DNA from 2 places in the Nocardia sp. XZ_19_385 genome. Region 1 is predicted to be linked to the other one. Evidence: riboswitches for the same ligand, from Rfam matches in the RefSeq annotation. Region 1 holds a riboswitch; the other holds the start of a gene.
What was found. A riboswitch is a leader RNA that binds a small molecule or an ion and turns the genes downstream of it on or off. The one in region 1 is predicted to bind cobalamin.
Positions count from the first base shown of each region.

Region 2: linked by a shared signal. The riboswitch ahead of metE (5-methyltetrahydropteroyltriglutamate--homocysteine S-methyltransferase) and the one ahead of IBX22_RS36760 (iron ABC transporter permease) in region 1 are both predicted to bind cobalamin.

Region 1 covers NZ_JACVEE010000009.1:30,954-38,186, reverse strand. The annotation lists gene IBX22_RS36770 (ABC transporter substrate-binding protein) at 1-992, opposite strand, end outside; gene IBX22_RS36765 (ABC transporter ATP-binding protein) at 1,016-1,840, opposite strand; gene IBX22_RS36760 (iron ABC transporter permease) at 1,837-2,868, opposite strand; cobalamin riboswitch at 3,124-3,257, opposite strand; gene IBX22_RS36755 (alpha/beta fold hydrolase) at 3,389-4,555, shown strand; gene IBX22_RS36750 (hypothetical protein) at 4,562-5,206, opposite strand; gene IBX22_RS36745 (TetR/AcrR family transcriptional regulator C-terminal domain-containing protein) at 5,331-5,915, opposite strand; gene bioB (biotin synthase BioB) at 6,026-7,078, shown strand; gene IBX22_RS36735 (hypothetical protein) at 7,136-7,233, shown strand, end outside.
Region 2 covers NZ_JACVEE010000001.1:1,720,461-1,727,693, forward strand. The annotation lists gene IBX22_RS08110 (pyruvate carboxylase) at 1-1,470, opposite strand, end outside; cobalamin riboswitch at 1,723-1,940, shown strand; gene metE (5-methyltetrahydropteroyltriglutamate--homocysteine S-methyltransferase) at 2,092-4,344, shown strand; gene IBX22_RS08120 (TetR/AcrR family transcriptional regulator) at 4,435-5,004, shown strand; gene IBX22_RS08125 (hypothetical protein) at 5,001-5,531, shown strand; gene IBX22_RS08130 (hypothetical protein) at 5,837-6,736, shown strand; gene IBX22_RS08135 (nuclear transport factor 2 family protein) at 6,763-7,137, opposite strand; gene IBX22_RS08140 (bifunctional 2-methylcitrate synthase/citrate synthase) at 7,227-7,233, opposite strand, start outside.

The sequences.
Region 1 (7,233 bases):
ACCGTGGAGGCGGGGACCAGGTTCCAGCGCTCCAGCTGCTTGCGGATCTGCTCGGCGGCATCGATGTTGAGCGGGCCGCTGGTCCACAGGGCGTAGGGGAGGTTCAGGAAACGGCCCTCGGTGACGGCACGCAGTTGGTTGATGCCGGGCTTGCCGCGCAGCAGTTCCACCTTCTGTGCGAAGGTCTGTTCGGGATAGTCGACGAACATGATGGCGTCGGGATCGGAGGCCGCGAGCCGCTCCCAGGAGACCTTGGTCCAGGTGTCGTCGACGTCGTCGAGGATGTTCCGGCCGCCCGCGGCTTCCAGGATCGCTTGCGGCGCACCGAATTTGCCGCTGGAGAAGATGGTGTCGCTGGCGCTGTCGAAGAGGAAGATATCGGGCCTGCGCTGCGGCTGCGGCGCGGATTTCAGTGCGGCGAGCCGCTTGTCCAGGTCGGCAGTGAGCTCGGCGGCGCGGTCGGTGCGGCCGGTGATGGCGCCGAGGTTGGTGAGGTCGGTGCGCAGCGCGGTCCACGGTTCGACGATGCCACGGGCGCCTTCGCCGGGCTGGCGGCAACTTTCGGTGAGGACGTAGGCGGCGACGCCGTCCTGGCGCAGCGAGGCGGGGGTGAGGTTCTTGGCTTCGTCGTAGCCGTAGTTCCAGCCCGCGACCATGACGTCAGGTCGCTGCGCGAGCACGGTTTCACGCGTCGGGTATTGCGGAGCAACGGACTTCAGGTCGTCGACGACCGTGCCGTAGTGCCGGCGCAGGGTGTCGGCGTCCCGTTGCACGCTCGACACCGCGACCACCTGGTCCTGCGCGCCGAGCGCCAGCGCCATGGAGATCAGGTTGCCGTCGTTGACGAACATTCGCTGCGCCTGCGCGGGGAACGGCACGTCGGCGTCGCAGTTGCGGACGGTCAGGGTGCCCGCGGCGGGCGCCTGGTTGCCGCAGGCGGCCAGGGTGGCGGTCAGCGCGGCCGCGGCCAGCACCCGGATGGAGTTCCTCATCGATATTGCCTTTCGCGAGCGCGTCATACGGACGCGGTGGGAGTGATCAGCAGATGTGATTCGCCGGTGCCCGGGTGCCGCACGCGGACGGCGTGCACGCCGAATACGGTCTCGAGGACTTCGGGTCGCAGCGCGGTCTCCGGCTTTTCGAGCGGGTGTGCGGTGCCGTTGTGCAGCACCAGGATTCGGTCGCAGTAGCGGTCGGCCAGTGACAACTCGTGCAGGGCCATGACCACGGTGCGGTTCAGAGTCCTTGTCAGCGCGAGCAATTCGAGCTGGTGGGTGATATCGAGATGGTTGGTCGGCTCGTCGAGCAGGAGTATCGGGGTGTCCTGCACCAGTGCGCGGGCCAGCAGCACCCGCTGCCGTTCGCCACCGGACAGATGGTGCACCGGCCGGTCGGCGAATCCCGCCAAATCGACTGCGGCCAAAGCTTCCTCGATGGCCTGTTGCTCGCGCGGTGACCCGGCACCCCACGGCGGCAGGTAGGGAGTACGTCCCAGGGCGACGACTTCCCCGGCTCGCAGATCCGCGGGCGGACGCTCGTCCTGAGCGACCATGGCCACTGTCTTCGCGCGGCGGCGTGGTGAAAGGTCATGCAGCGCGGCACCGTCCACGAGGACCTGCCCGTGCACAGGCCGCTTCACTCCCGCGAGTACCCGCAGCAGAGTCGACTTACCGCTGCCGTTCGGGCCGACGATGCCGACCACTTCTCCGGGCTCGATGTCGAACGTGGCGTCGGCGACAACGCGCCGCTTCCCCGCGGCGCACGCCAATGCCTTCGCGGCCACGCCGACTCCGGCCGTCTTTGGCTTCGGCAACGCGCGGAAACCGGTGGCGCGATTCATGATTCCCCGAAGCTGTAGCGGCGACGCCCCAGCAGGAGCAGGAACGCCGGAGCGCCGATGAGACCGGTCAGGACACCGACCGGGATCTCGGTGGGGCGGCCCAGCGCGCGGGTCGCGGCGTCGGCAACGACCAGAAACAGCGCCCCGCACAGCGCGCTCGCGGGCAGCAGGTTGCGGTGCCGGGGGCCCACGATGAGGCGTGCGGCGTGCGGGATGACCAGGCCGACGAATCCGATGCCACCCGAGACCGCCACGAGCACACCCACCAGGATCGCGAGCAGAACGAACAGGGCGATCCGCAGTTGCTTGACCGGGACCCCGATAGAGGCGGCGGTGTCGGCGCCGAAGGTCAGCGCGTCGAGCCAGCCGCTGGCCACGTAGAGCGCCAATCCGCTGAGCGCGACGACGGCGATGGGCAGGCCGAGTTTGGTCCAGTCCGCGCCGGCGAGGCTGCCGAGCAGCCAGAACAGGACCGACTGGGCGGCCGCGGGATCCTTGCTGCGGAAGACCAGGTAGCTGCTGAACGCCGCGAACGCCGAGGCGAGGACGGTGCCGGTGAGCACCAGGCGCAGCGGAGTCAGCCCGCCCTGCGCGATCGCGATGACGAATACCATTGCTGCCGCGGCGAATGCGCCGACCAGTGCGCCGGCGGACAGCGCCCAGATTCCGGCGCCGGCGAATAGCCCGGAGGTGATGACGGCGGCCGCGCCGACACCCGCGCCGGAGGACACTCCGAGCAGGTACGGATCGGCCAGTGGGTTGCGGACCAGCGTCTGCATTGCCGCCCCGGCCAACGCCAAGCCCGCGCCGACAACCGCGGCGAGCACCGTGCGTGGCACTCGGAGCTGCCAGACGATGGTGTCGAGGCTGAGGTCGTCAACCGTGCCGCCGAAGATGCGGTGCTTCAGCACGTCTACCACTGCGGAGACCGGAAGCGTCTCGGCGCCGAAGCCCGTGGCGACGACCATCGCGCACAACAGGAGTGCCGCGAGGACCGGCAAGGCCACCGCGGTTCGAATGCGAACCATCAGCCGTGCTTCCCCGGATGGAACCGGGTCCCGACGACGGTGTGGTGCCCTCGACGACGAGCTGCCAGACAGGCGGTTCCCCCTGCGCGGACGATCCGCGAACGGTTCGCGGGCGCAGATCCAATGTGGTCACAGCTAATTCGCCCCGGGGCCGGGTCGGTTGTGGCGCCGGTTGGCGGCGCCTCGAGTCGGGCTCGGGCGATCGATCTCCGCACGCGGAGGATCGGCAGCTCCATAGGCAAGTCGCGGCCTTTCCAGAGTTCGCCCCGGCGAGGGAGGTCTGACTCTCGCCTGCTAGGGCGAATCACAGTGGCGCGACCGTTCCGGATTCTCACCGGATTCCCGCACCCGCCGGGAATGACGGGTGAACCATACCGGGCCGTCCGATACGCGGCCCGCACCGGTGTCTTCAGCTCTCTGACCGGGCTTGCGCCGAAGTCGTTCGCAATGCTCAGGTTTATCCCCGTTGACATCGGTAAGTCCGTTGGCAGACCATCCATTTCCCCGACACAGTGGAGTGATGTCGCTGTTGGACGATCGGCACCCGTCCACCGTCACCGCCTACGACGACGCGCGACGCCGGGCCCGCTGGCGGGAAACCCGCCTCGGCCACGACTGGACGACGTTGCGCCGCACCCGGGTGACGCTGGTCCGGGTCGCGGCTGTGCTCGTCGCGGTGCTGGTCGCGTTCGCCCAGTACTGGACCTACGACATCGCACCGGAGCGGGCCCGGCTCGCCCGGACCGAACCGGCGATCCTGCCCGTCGCCACCCCTGGCGAACAACAGAACTGGGACACCGTCGTAGTCGACCTGGTCGGGCTCGGCAATCTGAACGCGAGCAACACCGCCGCCGCGCTGCCGTCGCTGAGCCGGCTCGGCGTGGTGTGGGCGATCAAATACGACAACCGCGGTATCGACACCAAGGTGATCGCGGATCTGATCGTCCGCGCGGCCCTCATGTCGGGACTGAAGAACGTGGTGCTGGTGGGCCACAGCATGGGCGGGGTGATCGCGCTGGAGGTGGCCCGGCACATCCACACCGGCAGCGACCGCCGCCTGGTCGGCGTGCTGCTGGATTGCACACCGATGGATTTGAACGCGGTCCGGGAGGAGAGCCGCGGTCGCGGCGAGGACATGGTGCGCTGGATGGGCTGGCTGCCCGGCGCGCGGGAGAGCCGGACGCTGCGATTGATCGTCGAAATGTACTCGCGTCGAGGAGAATTCGTCGATCGCGGCTTGCACGGAGCCCCTGGGATCCGGATGCCCGAACTCCGTGACGTGATCGAACGGGTCCTGCACGAGAAGATCTTCTCCGACGACGCTGCCAGCAACGGCCTGATCGAATCCCAGTTCCTGGCGATCGTCGCGGGGGGCACCACCAGCGACCTGCACGCCCTGGCCCGTCCGGTCGAAGGCAGATCCCGCCCGGCCATCGTCTTCCTGCGTCCCCGCGACGCCCAGCGCGATCGGGTCGTCGACGTCGAATATTCGCACCAGGTATTGATCGAACTGGCCGGCGGCGTCGACGGCAGCCTGCTGGTGGCGTACCCGCGAAACACCGGGCACGCCAATCCGATTCAACGGCCGCGCGAATACAACCAGGTGATCACCGACCAGGTGCTGCCGTTCGTGCAGCGCTATCAGCAGCAGGTGCGCGAGGCGCAGAGTTCGGCCGCGCCTCGCTGACCCGGGCTATTTGAGCAGCGCCTCGGTCAGGCCGCACACCTTCCAGTCACCGCTTTCCTGCACCAGCTTGTAGGTGAAGGTCTGGGCGGTGGTCTTGCCGGCGACCTTCACGCTGATCTCGGTGGTGAAGGTGCCGCTGCTGGCGCCGCTGGCGACATCGACGCTCTTCAAGGTGCTCTTCGCGTCGACCTTGGGCACATTGGTGGGGACGGTGCCGGTGGTCTTCACGCTGTCGAGCTTCGCCAGATCCGACTTGCAGACCAGGTTCTTCTTGTCGCCGGTGCCGTTCACCCAGGCCTCGGCCACCTCACGCGGGCTCTTGGACGAGCCGCCGATGCCGCCGTCTTCGCCCGAGAACAGGACGAACGCGCCCACGACGATGAGGATGAGGATGAGCGCGCCGCCGCCGAGAAGTAGTGGCAGCGTCTTGTTTCCGCCATTGCGAGGTGGCTGCGGGAACTGCTGACCGTAGGGCGGCTGGCCCGGCGGCGGCTGACCGTACTGCGGATACTGTTGCCCCGCAGGTCCGTATGGTTGCGGGGCGCCGTAGGGCTGCTGACCGCCGTAAGGTTGCTGCGGTGCGCCATAGGGCTGCTGAGGCTGCCATCCGCCGGGCTGGTTGTAGGGATTAGGTGGTTGTGGTGCGCTCATGCGAGTCCTGCAAGTCCTATCCATGCTGACAACAGACGACGGCCCTGGAGCCACCGCGATTCAACCATGCCTAGCACACTGGAGTTACTGGGCCGCAACAGGTTTTACAGTCGTTTGATATGGGTCAGCGGACGCGGGTGCCCAGCAGATGCCGCACGCCGGCCACGAACAGTTGCAGGCCGAAGTCGAAACGTGCTGTCGGATCGGCGTTCTCGTCGATGGGGGAGGCGCCGTCGGGCAGCGCGCCCACTGAATCCATCTGCATGCGCGATTGCTCGTCGACGGTGTGGCCGAGCACGTAGTACAGCAGCGTGAAGGCCGTGAGTTCGGCTTCGTCGCGGGGCATGCCCGCGCGAATCGTGGCGCTGACGAAGCGTTCCCGGCCCTTGCTGGTGGTCAGGCGGGAGGCGTAGGTGGCCGAGACCAGTTCCGCGCCGTCGCGGTAGGCGAGCAGGCAGTCGCGCAGGCGGTGCGCCAATTCGCTGATCTGGTCCGACCATTCGGTCGCGGTGATCGGATCGTCCATGGGCGCGAGGATCTTGTCGGCGACCGCGCCCAAAAGCGCCTGCTTGTTGGGAAAGTGCCAGTACAGCGCGCCCGGCTGCACCTGCAGCGAGCCCGCCAGCCGTCGCATGGTGAGGTCGGCCAGGCCGTATTGGTCCAGGATGGCGATCGCCCCGTCGACCACGTCCGCCCGATGCAGTTGCACGCCAATTCCCTCCGCACGTGTTTTGACTCACTCTCGAACCTACCCTAGCCTGAACACCGTTCAAGTTGCACGGAGACCTCGTGCAGAGCCGGACGAAGGGACTTCGTGCAATGACTCAGGCACCCGTACAAACTGATTCACCCACCCCGCCGACTCCGTCGGCTGCCACCCCGGGGATTCTGTCGATCGCCCGCGAGCAGGTGCTCGAGCGTGGCGTCGCCCTGACCCAGGAGCAGACCCTCGAGGTGCTCCGCCTCGGCGACGACCAGCTCGAAGACTTGCTCGCCCTGGCGCACGAGGTGCGGATGAAGTGGTGCGGCCCCGAGGTCGAGGTCGAGGGCATCATCTCGCTCAAGACCGGCGGCTGCCCCGAGGACTGCCACTTCTGCTCGCAGTCGGGCCTGTTCCAGTCGCCGGTGCGCGCCGCCTGGCTCGACATCCCGAGCCTGGTCGAAGCCGCCAAGCAGACCGCCAAGTCCGGCGCCACCGAGTTCTGCATCGTCGCCGCCGTGCGCGGACCCGACGAGCGGCTGATGGCCCAGGTCGCCGCCGGTGTCGAAGCCATTCGCAACGAGGTCGACATCCAGGTCGCCTGCTCGCTGGGCATGCTCACCCAGGAACAGGTCGACCAGCTCGCCGCCATGGGCGTGCACCGCTACAACCACAACCTCGAAACCGCCAAGTCGCACTTCCCGAAGGTCGTCACCACGCACTCCTACGAGGAGCGCTGGGACACCCTGCGGATGGTGCGCGAAGCCGGCATGGAGGTGTGCTCGGGCGGCATCCTCGGCATGGGCGAAAGCCTGGAGCAGCGCGCTGAATTCGCCGTGCAGCTGGCCGAACTCGAGCCTGACGAGGTGCCGCTGAACTTCCTCAACCCGCGCCCGGGCACCCCCTTCGGCGACCTCGAGGTGCTGCCCGCCTCCGACGCGCTGCGTGCCGTCGCCGCGTTCCGGCTGGCGCTGCCGCGCACCATGCTGCGCTTCGCCGGCGGCCGCGAGATCACCCTCGGTGATCTCGGCGCCAAGCAGGGCATCCTCGGCGGCATCAACGCCGTCATCGTCGGCAACTATCTGACCACCCTCGGCCGCCCCGCCGAAGCGGACCTGGATCTGCTCGGCGAGCTGAAGATGCCGATCAAGGCGCTCAACGAAACTCTGTGAGCCAGGGGCTCCTTGCCGAACATGATGGGTAATGTCATGGCTGTGGTCCCTCAAAACATGGACGAGCGCTACAACCCGTTCACCGGGAAGCGGATCGTGCCCGGGCTCGACGACGCGGTTCCGGCCGCCGCCGCACTCGGGCTGGAGCCGCCGCG
Region 2 (7,233 bases), on a different contig from region 1:
GGGCAGCTTGTCGTGCGGGTAGACCGTGCTGCGGCGCTCACCGTGCGGCTTGTTGACGGTGATGTCGGCCAAGTAGTTGAGGATCTTGGTGCCGCGGTCCGCGGAGCCGCGCGAGGTCAGCAGCTGCGGGCGTTCGTCGATGAATGAGGTGGTGACCCGGCCGTCCTTGAAATCGGGGTCGTCGAGCACGGCGAGCAGGAACGGGATGTTGGTCGTGACGCCACGGATCCGGAATTCGGCGAGCGCGCGCCGGGCTCGGGCGGCCGCCGCGGGCAGGTCGCGGCCGCGGCAGGTCAGCTTCACCAGCATCGAGTCGAAGTAGGCGCCGATCTCCGCGCCCAGGTTCGCGCCGCCGTCCAGGCGGATGCCCGCGCCGCCCGGGGTGCGATAGGCGGTGATGCGGCCGGTGTCGGGGCGGAAACCGTTGGCCGGGTCCTCGGTGGTGATCCGGCACTGCAGCGCCGCACCCCGGATGGACACCGAATCCTGGCTCAGGCCAAGGTCTTCCAGCGTCTGCCCGGCCGCGATCCGCAGCTGCGACTGCACCAGGTCGACATCGGTGATCTCCTCGGTCACCGTGTGCTCGACCTGGATGCGCGGGTTCATCTCGATGAAGACGTGGTTGCCGCGCTCGTCGAGCAGGAACTCCACTGTGCCCGCGTTGCTGTAACCGATCTGGCGGGCGAAAGCGACGGCGTCGTTGCAGATCCGCTCGCGCAGCGCCGGGTCCAGATTCGGGGCCGGGGCGAGTTCGATCACCTTCTGGTGGCGGCGCTGCACCGAACAGTCGCGCTCGAACAGGTGCATGACGTTGCCGTGCTGGTCGGCCAGGATCTGCACCTCGATGTGGCGCGGGTTCACCACGGCCTGCTCGAGGAACACGGTCGGGTCGCCGAACGCGGACTCGGCCTCGCGGGAGGCGGCCTCGATCGACTCGCGCAGCTGTTCGGGGGCGGCGACGCGGCGCATACCGCGGCCGCCACCGCCCGCGACGGCCTTCACGAAGATCGGGTACTCCAGCTGCTGCGCGGCGGCGAGCAACTCGTCGATATCGGCCGACGGCGCGCTGGACTTCAGCACCGGCAGCCCGGCGGCCCTGGCCGCTTCGATGGCCGTGGCCTTGTTCCCCGCCATCTCGAGCACCTCGGCCGACGGGCCGATGAAGGTGATGCCCTCGCGGGCGCAGGCGGCGGCCAGGTCGGGGTTCTCGGAAAGGAAGCCGTAGCCGGGGTAGATCGCGTCGGCGCCGGCGGACTTGGCCGCGTCGATGATCGCGTCGATGGACAGGTACGCCCGGACCGGGTGCCCCTCCTCACCGATCTGGTAGGACTCGGCAGCCTTCATACGGTGGACCGAATTGCGGTCCTCGTGCGGAAAGACGGCGACCGTCCCGATGCCCAGTTCGTAGGCCGCGCGGAAGGCGCGGATGGCGATCTCGCCGCGATTGGCAACCAAGACTTTCGAGAACATTGACCCAAGGTACCTGGCGCAGAGCACGGCTCCGACACGGATACGGGCTTCGCAGCCATCTTCACAAGCGGGCCTAGCACGGTTGCGAAGTTGCGGAAATCGTGGCGTCACATCTCACCGCGCGGCGACGGCCGTGGTGCGCAGCGCCGATGGCCATGCGGCACGGCGAAATCGGCAGGGTTGCACGGAATATTCGCGGCTCGGCTTATGCTGGACAACGCAGCTGGTTTCTCCGGTGCGCGACGAGTTGGAGCCCCGACGTCACGCGCAGGAGTCGAGATCCGTCCGGATCGAGAGGGAACCCGGTGAGAATCCGGGACTGTCCCGCAGCGGTATGCAGGAACGACCGCCGTCAACAAAGCACTGGAGTGATCCGGGAAGCGACGGCCAGTAGGTGAGCCCCTAACTGGGGTCGGCCAGAAGGCCCGTGCCCGCAAGTCCGAAGACCTGCCAGTTGTGCCGGATACGCCGTATCCGGCGGCCACCGCCTCGTGGAATGGGCGCGCGGACCACCAGTGCTGACATTTCGGGCTCCGTTCTTCGCGGTTGCCGAGATGTCTGCTCGGTGCTGCCCGCCCCAACGGCGATGGTTCACGACCAAACACAGCACTGGAGAACATCGTGACTGTTACTTCTGCTCCGTTCACCGCAACGGTTCTCGGGCTCCCGCGAGTTGGACCTCGACGGGAACTCAAGCGCGCCACCGAGTCCTACTGGGCCGGACGCCTGGACAGCGCCGGCCTGCACAGCGTCGCCGCGGACCTGCGCCGTCAGCAGTACGCCGAATTGGCCGCCGCCGGAATCGATTCGGTGCCGGTGGGCACCTTCTCCTATTACGACCAGATGCTCGACACGGCTGTACTGCTCGGCGCGCTGCCGCCGCGGGTCGCCGGGGTCGAAGATCCGCTGGACCGCTATTTCGCCGCGGCGCGCGGAACCGACACCATCGAACCGCTGGAGATGACCAAGTGGTTCGACACCAACTACCACTATCTGGTGCCCGAAATCGGCTCGGAGACAGTCTTCTCGCTGCATACCGAGAAGCTGCTGGACGAGCTGGCCGAGGCGATCGCGCTGGGCGTCCCGGCCCGTCCGGTGGTGATCGGACCGCTCACCTTCCTGAAGCTGGCGAAGGCGACCGGTGGTGCGGCGCTGGATCGGCTCGATGAACTGGTGCCGCTGTACCGGGAGTTGTTGCGGCAGTTGGCTGCCGCGGGCGCGCAGTGGGTCCAGATCGATGAGCCGGTGCTGGTCACCGATCTCAGCGACGCCGAAATCGAGCTGGTGCGAAGCACTTACAGCGCACTGTCGGCCGGGGACGATCGCCCGGCGATCCTGGTGGCCACCTACTTCGGTCAGCCGCGGGCGGCGCTGGATGCGCTGGTGGAAACCGACATCGAAGGCGTCGCACTCGATTTCACCGCCGTCGAGGTGGCGGCTGTGCCCCCGCTGACGAACAAGCTGCTGGTCGCCGGTGTGGTCGACGGGCGCAATGTCTGGCGTACCGACCTCGATCGGGCGCAGACAACCTTGGGCACCGTGCTCGGTTCCGCGGCGTCGGTGGCGGTTTCGACCTCCTGCTCGCTGCTGCACGTGCCCTACACCCTCGCCGTCGAAACCGGCCTGGACGACCAGCTGCGGTCCTGGCTGGCTTTCGGTGCGGAGAAGGTCGCCGAAGTGCGACTGCTCGCCACTGCGCTGCGATCCGGCACGGAAGCGGTCGCCGCCGAATTGGCCACGGTCCGTGCGGCTCTGGAGTCCCGGCGCAACGATCCACGGCTGGCAGACCCGCAGGTGCGGGCCCGGCTCGGCGCGCTCGGGACGGACGCCGACCGGCGCACCCCCGCCGACGAGCGCCGTGCACTCCAGGCCGAACAGCTGCACCTGCCCAGCCTGCCGACGACCACGATCGGGTCCTACCCGCAGACCTCCGCGATCCGGCTGGCCCGCGCGGCACTGCGCAAGGGCGAGATCGACCAGGCCGAGTACGTCCGCCGGATGCGTGCCGAGATCGCGGATGTGATTGCGCTGCAGGAGAAGCTGGGCTTGGACGTGCTGGTGCACGGCGAGCCGGAACGCAACGACATGGTGCAGTACTTCGCCGAGCAGCTCGACGGTTTCGCCGCCACCGAGCTGGGCTGGGTGCAGTCCTATGGCACCCGCTGCGTGCGCCCGCCGATCCTGTACGGCGATGTGTCCCGGCGCGAGCCGATGACCGTCGACTGGATCAGCTACGCGCAATCGCGCACCGACAAGCCGGTCAAGGGCATGCTCACCGGCCCGGTGACCATCCTGGCCTGGTCGTTCGTGCGGGATGACCAGCCGCTCGCCGATTCGGCCGCGCAGGTGGCGCTGGCGATCCGTGACGAAACCGTGGACCTGGAGGCGGCGGGCATCCGCATCGTTCAGGTCGACGAACCCGCGCTGCGCGAACTGCTGCCGCTGCGGGCCGCCGATCAACCCGGCTACCTGGACTGGTCGGTGCGGGCGTTCCGCCTCGCCACCTCCGGCGTCGCGGACACCACGCAGATCCACACCCATCTCTGCTATTCGGAGTTCGGTGAGGTGATCGACGCGATCGCCGGGCTGGATGCCGACGTGACCTCGATCGAGGCGGCACGCTCGCATATGGAGGTGCTCGACGATCTCAACGCGGCAGGGTTCGATCTGGGTGTCGGGCCGGGCGTGTACGACATCCACTCACCGCGGGTGCCGAGCGTCGAGGAGATCACTGCCTCCTTGCGCGCGGCCCTGAAAGCCGTTCCCGCCGAGCGACTCTGGGTGAATCCGGATTGCGGGTTGAAGACCCGCGGGCCGGTTGAGGTGGAGGCGTCGCTGCGCAACATGGTGGCGGCCGCGCACGCGGTGCGTTGATTCGATCGGCCGGCCGCAGCGCGTCTGCGGCCGGTCGGCTCGCCCCGGCGGGGGCTTGTTTATGACTGACCAGTCATTCATAATTAGACCATGCCGAAGATTGTCGACAGAGCCGCACGACAGGAGGAGATCCTGGACGCCGCGGCGAAAGTGTTCGCGCGCAAGGGGTTTGCCGCCTCGCGCATCGAGGACGTGGCCGCCGAGGCCGGGATCGCCAAGGGCAGCGTCTACCTGTACTTCGAGAGCCGCAATGCGTTGCTCGCCGGGGTCTTCGACAGCTACGCCGTGAAGTCGGCACAGGTGCTGGCGGAGCTGGGTACCGGCTCGGCGCTGGACCGATTGAGCCGTTTGATCCGTGCGACCATCCACATGCTGGCCGCGCACCCGGACCACGCGCGGGTACTCCTGGACGTGTGGGCGTCGAATCCGCCCATCGATATGGCCACCACGTACCGCGAATACCGCAGCGCCATAGCGGATCTCCTGTTCGAGGCCGCCGCCGAAGGGGAGTTGCGCGCGGGCATCGGCGCGAACCACGCGGTGGTGATCGTGGGGGCGATCGAGGGCTGTCTGGTGCAGGCCCTGGTCGACCCCGAACTATCCCTGCGGGATCTAGCCGACCCGGTCATCCAAATCTGCGTCGAAGGGATTCGCCGATGACACTCACCGAACGCCTGATCGCACCGAACGCGTCCCGAGGCGAGGTGGTCTGCGGCTTCGGCGCCGCCATCCTCGGCGCCGCGACCATCTTCGTGCTGAGCTTGCTCGCCGACCTGGCCATCTGGCGCGTCGCGGTACTCACCGTGGTCGCCTTCGACCTGTTCGGCGGCGCCGTGGTCAACTCCACCTGCGCCGCGAAACTCTGGTACTACCGCCCGGGCCGAACCGCGCTCCATCACCTCGGCTTCGTCGCCATCCACATTCAACCGTTCATCCTGGCCTGGGCGCTGCCCGGCTTCACCTGGTCCACCGCGGCTGCCATCTACGCCATAGCCCTGCTCGGGGCCCTCGCCGTCACCGCCGCCCCGCAACCCCTGCGCCGCCCAACCGCCTTCGCCGCCACCGTCTTCGGCATAGCGATCGCCACCACCATCCTCACCGTGCCCCATATCGCCGCCTGGTTCGCCCCGATCCTCCTGGTCAAACTCCTTCTCGCCCACCTACTCCCGGAAGAAGCCACCCGTTGATCACCCCGCCGCACCGGCATCGGATTCCGGCTTCGGCCGCGGCTGCCGCATCCGCCGAGACGTATAACTCTCACAAGCCTCCCCCGACCGAACCACCGGCCGCATCCGCCCTTTCCCACTGAGCCCCTGCCGCCACGACTTCGGATCCCTCGGACAACAAACCATGCGCCACGCTCCTCAGCCACCGGAGACCGGTTGTCCCCTGTTGTAATCCTTCGACGCACCCGCGATTGATTCGGTTCCGCTATTTCCGCAGAAAGTTGGGCTCGCGGGAATGTCGGTGCCCCGGAGTAGCTTCCGTGGCCATGCCGACGCAACTGCACGAGGTGATCGTGGAGATGTTCCGAAACCCGAGCCTGGCCGCGGGATTACTCGACGATGCCTTCGGCATTCCCGTCCCGGAATACCAACAGGCACGGGCCGGCTCTTGCGACTTCACCGATGTCAAACCCAACGAGTACCGCGGCGACGCCACCCTCGTGTTCGCCGACAGCTCCGGGACGCCGGTGCTCGGGATCATCGTCGAGGTCCAGCTGAGTCACGACGACGACAAGACGTGGGCCTGGCCCGTCTACCTCAGCACGTTCAGATCCCGATTGAGATGCCCGGTCTTCCTGCTCGTTATCTGCACGACCAACCAGATTGCCGCCAAGTGCCGCACCCCGATCCGATTCGGCCATCCCGGACTCGTGCTCTGCCCCTTGGTGCTCGGGCCGGACAGCATGCCTGTCGTCACCGATCCCGAGGAGGGCAGGGAACTGCCCGAACGGGCGGTGCTGTCCGCGCTCGCACACGGCGGCGGTCCGCATGCCGAGGACGTGCTGACCGCCTTCACCGCGAGCCTCGGCAGCATCGATGAGGAACACGCGAAAATGTATTATGACCTCGTGGAGAACTCGATCCCCGAGGCACTCCAACCTCTCCTCAGGGAGCTCATGATGAAAGCCGGCTTCAAGTACGAGTACCAAAGCGACTTCGCCCGCAAGTACATGGCCGAGGGCCGAGCCGAAGGTCTGAACACAGGTCGAGCCGAAGGCCGTGCCGAGAGCGCCGCACAGGCCGTCCTGGCTGTCCTCGACACGCGAGGGTTCGAGATCCCTGATGCACTCCGCGCGCGCATTACCGAGTGCCGCGATGTCGATCAGCTCAAGGCATGGCTGCGCCGCGCGATCACTATCACGGATCCCTCAGAGCTGTTCAGCTAGCCAGGAGCCGACTGCGGGCAGGCCGCTCAGCCGCCGAAGGCGCGGGTGATGGCGGCCATGTCGAAGTAGTCGCGCCAGGCGGTGATGAGGCCGTCGTGGACTTCGAAGACGCCGACTACGGGGAGTGGGGTGTCGCGGCCGTCTTTGCCGCGGAGGGTGTCGGTGCGTTCGTTCATGACGGTGGCGCCGTTGGAGACCTGGAGGTGGATGTCGAAATCGATGGCGGTGAAGGGGCCGAGGAGGCCGGTGACGAAGTCGGCGATCGCGGCGCGGCCGACTACCGGTTCCATCGGAATGTTGTGGTAGACCGCGTCTTCGGCGAAGAACTTCGCGATTTCGGCGGGATCCGGGTTGGCCCAGGCCTGGCACATGGCGCGGACGAGTTCGTCAGGGCTGGTCATCGGAGGCTCACTTTCGTCGGGCTGAGACTCGATTCAACCAAACAATTGCTTGGTTGAATACCGGATCGTCGAGATCACCCGCCGGGCAGTCAGTCG